Regions from separate parts of the Streptococcus pluranimalium genome, predicted to be linked through region 2. Evidence: predicted binding sites of a transcription regulator. Region 2 holds the regulator's gene; each other region holds the start of a gene.
The links. Region 2 encodes CtsR, which represses protease genes until heat stress. Its sites were predicted from a motif close to TTGGTCAAAAAAGGTCAAANA; they were not measured.
Positions count from the first base shown of each region.

Region 1: a site for CtsR is predicted at 1,183-1,203, ahead of C0J00_RS02275 (ATP-dependent Clp protease proteolytic subunit). Genes of this name have one in related genera too.
Region 3: a site for CtsR is predicted at 1,316-1,336, ahead of C0J00_RS07535 (ATP-dependent Clp protease ATP-binding subunit). Genes of this name have one in related genera too.

Region 1 covers NZ_CP025536.1:451,932-455,218, forward strand. Annotated here, with positions in the region: gene C0J00_RS02265 (MalY/PatB family protein) at 1-360, shown strand, start outside; gene upp (uracil phosphoribosyltransferase) at 452-1,081, shown strand; gene C0J00_RS02275 (ATP-dependent Clp protease proteolytic subunit) at 1,344-1,934, shown strand; gene C0J00_RS02285 (DUF2129 domain-containing protein) at 2,310-2,567, shown strand; gene C0J00_RS02290 (ABC transporter substrate-binding protein) at 2,852-3,287, shown strand, end outside.
Region 2 covers NZ_CP025536.1:181,336-184,622, forward strand. Annotated here, with positions in the region: gene tsf (translation elongation factor Ts) at 50-1,090, shown strand; gene C0J00_RS01000 (CtsR family transcriptional regulator) at 1,285-1,746, shown strand; gene C0J00_RS01005 (ATP-dependent Clp protease ATP-binding subunit) at 1,746-3,287, shown strand, end outside.
Region 3 covers NZ_CP025536.1:1,487,807-1,491,093, reverse strand. Annotated here, with positions in the region: gene C0J00_RS07535 (ATP-dependent Clp protease ATP-binding subunit) at 1-1,250, opposite strand, end outside; gene C0J00_RS07530 (YkuJ family protein) at 1,540-1,770, shown strand; gene C0J00_RS07525 (amino acid ABC transporter permease) at 2,048-2,734, shown strand; gene C0J00_RS07520 (amino acid ABC transporter ATP-binding protein) at 2,734-3,287, shown strand, end outside.

The sequences.
Region 1 (3,287 bases), 270 kb from region 2:
TCGACGTTAGGCTTTTTGGCCACAGAAATAGCTCTTAGAGACGGAAAAGCTTGGCTAGATGAGCTGAAAACTGTTCTTGAGATGAATATCAATTTACTCACCCAAACCTTGAGAACCAAAACAAAGATCAAAGTTATGAAGCCAGAAGGCACCTACTTAGTTTGGCTAGATTTTTCTGATTATGGTATCGATCATAATGAACTGGGTCGAATGATTCAAGAAGATGCCAAATTGATTTTGAATGATGGTTTAACGTTTGGAAAAGAAGGAGAGTATCATTTCCGCTTGAACACAGCCACACCTACACATTTACTAGAGAAAGCACTTAATCGCTTGGTAAAAGTCTTTCCCAAAATCTAGTGGAAAATAATGACATTGACCACCCAAATCTTCCCCTCAAGGAGGATTTTTTGGTATAATAAATAAAAACAATAGAAAGTGGTTTCACATCATGGGAAAATTCCAAGTCATTTCACATCCGCTCATTCAACATAAACTCTCAATCCTACGTCGTTCAACAACTCCGACAAAAGATTTTAGAGAATTAGTTGATGAAATTGCTATGTTGATGGGGTACGAAGTGTCTCGTGACTTACCTCTTGAAGACGTTGAAATTGAAACGCCAGTGACAACAACTGTTCAGAAACAATTGGCTGGTAAAAAATTAGCTATCGTTCCTATTCTTCGTGCTGGTATCGGTATGGTTGACGGCCTGCTGAGTCTGGTTCCAGCTGCCAAAGTTGGTCACATAGGGATGTATCGTGACGAAGAAACACTTGAACCAGTTGAGTACTTGGTCAAACTACCAGAAGATATTGATCAACGTCAAATTTTCTTGGTTGATCCAATGCTTGCTACTGGTGGTTCAGCTATCTTGGCTGTAGATTCACTAAAAAAACGTGGTGCGACCAATATCCGCTTTGTTTGTTTGGTGGCTGCACCAGAAGGTGTTGAAAAATTACAAGCAGCACACCCAGATGTAGATATCTACACAGCTTCGCTTGATGAAAAACTCAATGAGCATGGCTACATTGTTCCAGGTCTAGGTGATGCAGGTGATCGTCTCTTTGGTACAAAATAGAAATAGTGTTGGCATTAGCCGAAGGAGAGCAATGGATTGCTCTTTCCTTTTTAGACAAAAATTAGCACTCTTGTATATAGAATGCTAAAAATTGAGTTTTTTATTTGACCTTTATTGACCTATAACCTATAATAGAGTCAATCAGAAATTTGGTAACTGAGTTTATCAAAGGAAAATCAAAATCCTTACAAGTGCCTTGACAATCAGGAAGATATCCTTGGTAAGTCTAGGTCTTGTATCTTAAGAAAAATGGAGAAAAAGTATGATTCCAGTAGTTATTGAACAAACATCACGTGGCGAACGCTCTTACGATATTTATTCACGTCTCTTAAAAGACCGTATTATCATGTTGACTGGTCCAGTTGAAGACAACATGGCTAACTCAGTGATTGCCCAGTTGCTCTTCTTGGATGCACAGGATCCAACCAAAGATATTTACCTTTACGTTAACACACCAGGGGGTTCGGTTTCAGCTGGCTTAGCAATTGTTGATACCATGAACTTCATAAAAGCTGATGTCCAAACTATTGTTATGGGAATGGCAGCTTCAATGGGAACTATTATCGCTTCATCAGGTGCTAAAGGCAAACGTTTTATGTTACCAAATGCAGAATACATGATGCACCAACCAATGGGCGGTACTGGTGGAGGTACCCAACAAACGGATATGGCTATTGCGGCTGAACACCTCTTGAAAACACGTCACAAATTAGAAAAAATTCTTTCTGATAACTCAGGACAAACTATGGAGAAAATCCATATTGATGCTGAACGTGATCGTTGGATGGATGCTGAGGAAACCCTTGAGTATGGTTTCATTGACGCTATCATGGATAATAATGAGTTGAAATAATTGATATCATCTCAAAATAAAGAGCCTGCTCCTATCTGGTTTGAGAACGTAGACAAACCTATTTTATTTCAAAAATGTTTTACGCTGCTTTACAAAAATAATCATTTTTAGCGAGCGAAGCGAGCCCAAACCGAAACTTTCCGATGTGATAAAAGTGGCTGAAACAATAGTGTTTCAGCCACTCGGAAGATTTGAAACTTTAGGTTCAAATCTTAGGCATGGAATCCTAAAGGGAGTCGCTGCCGTCCGCTATCACCTAAGGAAAGTTTCAAAAAGACTTTGTTTTCAATCTGGAACCTGCTCCTAGCAGGTTTTTTATTTTGGAAAATTTGCTATAATGGTAGCAATAAGATTGAAACAGAAAAAAAGGATATTATGGAAATCAAAGAAAGAATTGGTCTTGCGGTTTATCTCTATTACAACCGTGATGCTAGAAAGTTAAGTAAGTTGGGTGATATGGTGTACCATTCCCGCCGCTTTAAATACCTCATCATCTATATCGATAAAGAACAAGAAGCGGCTGTTCTAGAAAGTTTGAAGTCAATGAAATTTGTTAAAAAAGTCAAACTCTCAGCACTTGATGCTATTGATATGAATTTTGTAGGTAATTTAGGAAACCATGAAACAGAATAAATAAAAACCATATAAAAAATATAATCATCAGAAAAGTTATGATGGCAATAAAGTAGTTTAGAATGATTGGTTGGAAGACAGTTCTTTGTTTTGAACTGTTTTTCCAACCAATCTTTTTTGATAGAAAAGACCATTTTAAGAAATGACACATGTGGAGAGGTTAAAAACTCTTGAAAGATTGCTATTACTGCATTTTAAGGAATTTGAAAAATTCAGAAAAAATCTATTGACAATATTCTGATAATTCAGTATTATTATGTAACATACTTGAAGGAGATTATTCTATGAAGAAAAAATTAACATTTGCAGCTGTTGCATTTATGAGTACAGCAGTTCTTTCAGCTTGTGGTGCTGCACCAGGTAGTTCAAGTTCAAACGCAGAAGGAACAAAGGTTGGTGACACACTTAAAGTTGGATTGAACTTTGAGTCAACAGGTGATGTTTCTGCTTATGGTAATGCAGGTAAAAACGGTGCTCAACTTGCCATCGATGAGATCAATAAAGATGGTGGTGTTGATGGTAAAAAAATCAAAGCTTTTGTTAAAGATAACAAATCTGATAACTCAGAGGCTGCGACGGTTACAACTAACTTGACAACTGAAAGTGAAGTTAATGCGATTGTTGGTCCAATGGTATCATCAGCGGTTGCTTCAGCTAGTCCAAACGCAGAAAAAGCGGCTGTGCCATTGGTAGCGCCAGCTGCGACTCAGGATGACTTGA
Region 2 (3,287 bases):
GTTCCTGCTCTGTCCTCTTGTTTTATAAAATAAAAGAGGAGATTTACTCATGGCAGAAATTACTGCAAAACTCGTTAAAGAATTGCGTGAAAAATCTGGTGCTGGTGTTATGGACGCTAAAAAAGCACTTGTTGAAACTGATGGCGATATCGACAAAGCGATTGAATTGCTTCGTGAAAAAGGTATGGCTAAAGCAGCTAAAAAAGCTGACCGTGTAGCTGCTGAAGGTTTGACTGGTGTTTATGTTGACGGTAACGTTGCAGCTGTTGTTGAAGTTAACGCTGAAACTGACTTTGTTGCTAAAAACGCTCAATTCGTTGAGTTGGTTAACGAAACTGCAAAAGCACTTGCAGCAGCTAAACCAGCTAACAACGAAGAAGCTGTTAAAGTTAAATTGGCTTCAGGTGAAACACTTGAAGAAGCATACGTTAACGCAACTGCTACAATCGGAGAGAAAATCTCATTCCGTCGTTTCGCAGTTATCGAAAAATCTGATGACCAAGCATTCGGAGCATACCAACACAACGGTGGACGTATCGGTGTTATCTCAGTTATCGAAGGTGGCGACGAAGCACTTGCTAAACAAGTTTCAATGCACATCGCTGCAATGAACCCATCAGTTCTTTCATACACTGAGCTTGATGAGCAATTTGTCAAAGATGAATTGGCACAATTGAACCACGTTATCGATCAAGACAACGAATCACGTGCTATGGTTAACAAACCAGCTCTCCCACACCTTGCGTATGGATCAAAATCTCAGTTGACTGATGAAGTGATTGCAAAAGCTGAGGAAGAAATCAAAGCTGAACTTGCAGCTGAAGGTAAACCAGAAAAAATCTGGGACAAAATCATCCCAGGTAAAATGGACCGCTTCATGCTTGACAACACTAAAGTTGACCAACAGTACACACTTCTTGCACAAGTTTACATCATGGACGACAGCAAAACTGTTGAGCAATACCTAGAATCAGTAAATGCTAAAGTTGTTGCATTTGCTCGTTTCGAAGTTGGTGAAGGTATCGAAAAAGCTTCAAACGACTTTGAAAATGAAGTTGCAGCTACAATGGCAGCGGCTCTTGGTAAATAATTGATTAGTTGTTAATCTCAGACACCTCTGTTTCTCTTTTAGGGAAACGGAGGTGTTTTTATGTTAGTTGAAAACGATAGAACGTCACTCATTTTTGTGTTTTAGTAAAAAGCGTAAAGGTTTCAGTTTAAAATAACGCTAAATTTTGCTATAATGATAGTCAGTTATAGTCAAAGTGAGAAAGGGAGTCTTTAATGCCATCAAAAAATACTTCGGACCAGATTGAAGAGTATATCAAACAGTTACTGGGGCAGTCAGGTATGACCGAAATCAAGCGATCCCATCTTGCTGAGTCTTTTCAAGTTGTGCCCAGTCAAATTAATTATGTCATAAAGACACGCTTTACTGAGAGTAGAGGTTACTTGGTTGAGAGTAAACGTGGCGGAGGTGGCTATATCCGCATTGCAAAGGTTAAGTTCTCGGATAATCATCAGCTACTTGGCTCTCTAATGGCAACGATTGGTGAGCGGGTGAGTCAGCAGGTGTTTGATGATCTGATTCAGCTTTTATTTGAAGAGCATGTTATTACAGAGCGAGAAGGTAATATACTTTTATCGATGACGTCTGATGCTGTGTTAGGACAAGAAGCTCCTTTTATCAGAACTCGCATGTTAAAAAAACTCCTCCATCGTTTAGATAGGAAAAAGGAATCATAATGGTTAAGTATTCACAAAAAATGCAGGATGTTTTTGGCCTGTCTCAAATTATTGCTACACGATTTTCTTGTCAGCTCTTAGAAAGTTGGCATCTTTTACTTGGATTGATTTCTAGTGATGAAACAATTGCAGGGCTGACTTTCCGAGAATTCGATAGCGAAACTGGTGAGAATGATTATTTTGCAGCAGCTATTTTAGCGTCAGAAAAGACTTTTGATGATAGTATCAATCACTTTGATTTTCATGAACAATCAGTTGCAACGGCTGATATGTTGGCTTTTGCGGAGCAAATTAGTCTTATTACTGGAGATGATGAAGTCGGTACGGAGCATGTTCTCATGGCTATGCTTTTAAGTCCTGACAGGATGCCTATCCGTGTCCTTGAGTTAGCTGGTTTCAAACTAAAAAATGATGGCGAAGGCGCTTCAATTTTTAGTATTCGCCAAGGTTTAGAGAAGCATGCTGGTTTTACGAAAGACCAAGTCAAGGCCATTCATGAATTGAAAAAACCAAAACGTCCTAAAGCGAATAATTTTACAGATATGATGAAACCACCGTCAACTGCAGGTGAGTTATCGGATTTTACTCGCGATTTGACAGCCATGGCGGAAGCTGGAGCACTCGAAGCAGTTGTTGGTCGTGACAAAGAAGTCTCTCGCATGGTACAGGTGCTTAGCCGTAAAACCAAGAATAACCCAGTCTTAGTTGGTGATGCTGGTGTTGGTAAAACTGCCCTAGCTTATGGATTAGCACAACGTATTGCGAGCGGTGAGATTCCTTATGAGTTACGCGACATGCGCGTTCTTGAATTGGACATGATGAGTGTAGTTGCGGGAACGCGTTTCCGTGGTGACTTTGAAGAGCGTATGAACCAAATTATTGATGATATCGAAGCCGATGGTCATATCATTCTTTTTGTGGATGAGATGCATACTATTATGGGTTCTGGTAGTGGTATTGATAGCACACTTGATGCGGCTAATATCCTAAAGCCTGCTCTTTCTCGTGGAACCCTCCACATGGTTGGGGCTACAACACAAGAAGAGTACCAAAAACATATTGAAAAAGATGCTGCTCTATCGCGTCGTTTTGCTAAAATTGTTATTGAAGAGCCATCAGTTGCAGATGCTTTTGAGATTTTGAAAGGATTACGTCCGAGTTATGAAGCCTATCATCATGTGTCACTATCAGATGAAGCTTTGATGACAGCGGTTAAGTCTGCTCACCGTTATATGACTAGTAAAAACCTGCCTGATTCTGCCATTGATTTGATGGATGAAGCCAGTGCCACGGTTCAGACCATGGTTAAAAAAGAAGCGCAAGTAGAGTTATCTCCTATTGATGAAGCCCTTTTAGATGGTGATTTTAAAGCTGTCTCTCGTTTGCTCAAGAAGGAAGAGAAGGTTGCTCTTCCAAAAGTTATCAAGGTAACCGAAGAGCACATCATGTCTACCCTCAGTCGTCTAACAGGAATTCCTGTGGAAAAAATGACACAGGCTGACAATCAGAAGTATCTCAATTTGGAAAAAGAGTTGCATAAG
Region 3 (3,287 bases), 760 kb from region 2:
TCAGTGATGACTGGAGTATCGTGGTCATCGATTTTTTGCGCTTGCATTTCTTTGTATTTAGCAATTTGGTCACGGAAATAAGCTGCGCGTTCATAATCTTCATCTCGAGTCGCTTGAGCTTTGAGGTTTTCGGCTTCCACCAGACGTTGATCGATTTCTTGTGGATCAACAAAATTTAAGGTTAAATTCATTTTAGATCCAGCTTCATCAAGTAGATCGATAGCCTTATCTGGAAGGAAGCGATCTTGAATGTAACGATTTGAAAGGATAGCTGCCGCTTCAATCGCATCAGGGCTATATTTGACATGGTGATAGTCTTCGTATTTTGGTTGAATACCTTTTAAGATGGTGATAGTTTCCTCAACACTTGGCTCATCAACTTTGACGGGCTGCATACGACGTTCCAGAGCAGCATCTTTTTCAATGATACGATATTCATTGAGAGTAGTAGCACCGACTAGTTGTAGCTCACCACGAGCTAGAGCAGGTTTTAGGATATTGCCGGCGTCCATGTTTCCATCACCAGCATTACCTGCACCAACAATCTCATGAATCTCATCAATGAAGAGAATCACATCTTGACGATTACGGATTTCTTCCATGAGTTTTTGCATACGTTCTTCAAATTGTCCACGGATGCCTGTCCCCTGAACAAGGCTGACAACATCCAAACGGATGACTTGCTTTCCTTGGAGTTTTTGAGGAACATCAGCGTCAACAATCTTTTGAGCCAGTCCTTCAACGACAGCAGTTTTACCAACACCTGGCTCACCAATGAGGACAGGATTATTTTTGGTACGACGGTTTAGAATTTCGATAACACGAAGGATTTCTTCATCGCGACCAATAACGGGATCAATATCGCCTTGGCGTGCAATATCAGTGATATTAATACCGAACTCTTCTAAGAGTCCTTGAGGCTTTTGTTGAGCACCGCCTAGTGGAGCATTTGGATGACGATTTCCAATTCCATTGTTTCCTCCCTGACCACCAGATTGTGTTTTAGGACTGTTTGGAAGGTCACCGCTGAAGGCACGGAAGTTATTTAAGTCACCGAAGAAATCATCAAAAAATGGATTCATAGAAGATGATGCGTTTTCTCGACCCAGATTAGATAAAAGGTTGTTTTTGGGATCTGTTTTCATAATTTGATAACAGTTTTGGCAAAGATCGACTTGTTTCTGTTTACCATTAACATTAGTATATAAATGGATAGTTGATTCGTTTAATTGACAATTTTGACAAAGCATAGACATACCTCGCTTTTTGAGAGATTTTTACAATAAAGTCATAATGATAATGTCCAAAATATTTTTTGGTCAAATATAGTCAAACTTTATCTGTTTTTATTATAGCACTATGGAGCAACATTGCAAGTAAAAAGTTTAAAAATTAGCACTCTAATTGAAAGAGTGCTAATACTAACTGCTTACCTTTATGAAAATCATCTTTATTATGAAAATAGTGGATTCGGAGTTACTTTGCCATTCATTTATGGTAAAATAAGAAGGACTAATATAATAAATAGAGGAGTTTGATATGGAGTCACATTTAGTGAGAATTATTAACCGCCTTGAGCTTATGGCGACAGATGGTGGTAATTTAAAACGTAACTTTGAACGTGAAGGAGTTGTTGTTGCAGAAGTAGCATTTAGCAATGATCCAGAAAATGGACCAGTTTTTACTTTGCGTGACGTTGAAGCTAGAGAAACTTATTCATTTGATAGCATTGATCTGATTGCAATGGAAATCTACGATTTGCTTTACTAAGATGATTGAAATGAGTTGGGGAACTATTTCCCAGCTTATTTTTTTTGAAATGAGATTGATGATACTTTTTTTGTCAGATACTATATAAAATAGATAGTAATTGTCAGTGATAAAAGTCTATACTTGCGGGCTTATTGCTATCGTTACTGATTTCTATAGCCTTCTTAAAGTCATCATCGTTCTGTTAATGAAAATTTGCATAAAAATACTAAAAACATTGTTTTTTATACGCATATATGCTATGATTGTTTTTATATTTTATTAACAGGAGTTCATTATGGATTTTTCATTCCTTCCCAAATATTGGGCCTACTTTAACTACGGTGTCTTAGTGACGATTATGATTTCAGCTTGTGTCGTTTTCTTTGGGACTATTATTGGTATCTTAATTGCTTTATTAAAACGCAGCTCCTTTAAACCTTTAGCATGGTTGGCAGGTATTTATGTTTGGATTTTCCGTGGAACTCCCATGGTTGTTCAGATTATGATTGCTTTTGCTTGGATGCATTTTAATGGCGCACCAACGATTGGTTTTGGTGTTTTAGATATGGACTTTACCCGTCTACTACCAGGTATCATCATTATTTCATTAAACAGTGGTGCCTATATTTCGGAATCTGTTCGTGCTGGTATTGAGTCTGTACCAAAAGGTCAGCTGGAAGCGGCTTATTCACTTGGTATAAAACCTAAAAATGCTATGCGCTATGTTATTTTACCTCAAGCGATAAAAAATATTTTGCCAGCCTTGGGTAATGAATTTATTACGATTATCAAGGATAGTTCACTGTTACAAACGATTGGGGTAATGGAGCTTTGGAATGGTGCCCAATCTGTTGTAGCGGCGACTTATATTCCTGTTGAGCCATTGTTGTTTGCGGCATTCTATTACTTAATGGTTACAACAGCTATGTCAAGTTTATTAAAACTTCTTGAAAAACGTATGGGTAATGGAGGGACGCTCTGATGACAGAAACTTTGATTTCAATTGAGAATTTACATAAGTATTTCGGTAAAAACGAAGTCTTAAAAGGTATTGACCTTGACATTTATAAGGGTGAAGTCGTGGTTATCATAGGACCTTCTGGATCAGGGAAGTCAACTTTTCTAAGAACCATGAACTTACTGGAAATCCCAACCAAGGGTAAGGTTACCTTTGAAGGTGTGGATATTACAGACAAAAAGAATGACGTTTTTAAAATGCGTGAAAAAATGGGAATGGTTTTCCAACAGTTTAATCTCTTTCCAAATATGAGTATTTTGGAAAACATTACCTTATCGCCGATTAAAACAAAAGGGTTATCTAAATCTGAAGCCGAAAGCAAAGCCTATGACCTTCTTGATAAAGTTGGTCTTCGTGACAAGGCGAATGCTTACTCTCCAAGTTTATCTGGAGGGCAACAGCAACGTATTGCCATTGCTCGTGGCTTGGCCATGGATCCTGATGTTCTCTTATTTGATGAACCTACATCAGCTCTTGATCCAGAGATGGTAGGAGAAGTTTTAGCTGTTATGAAAGA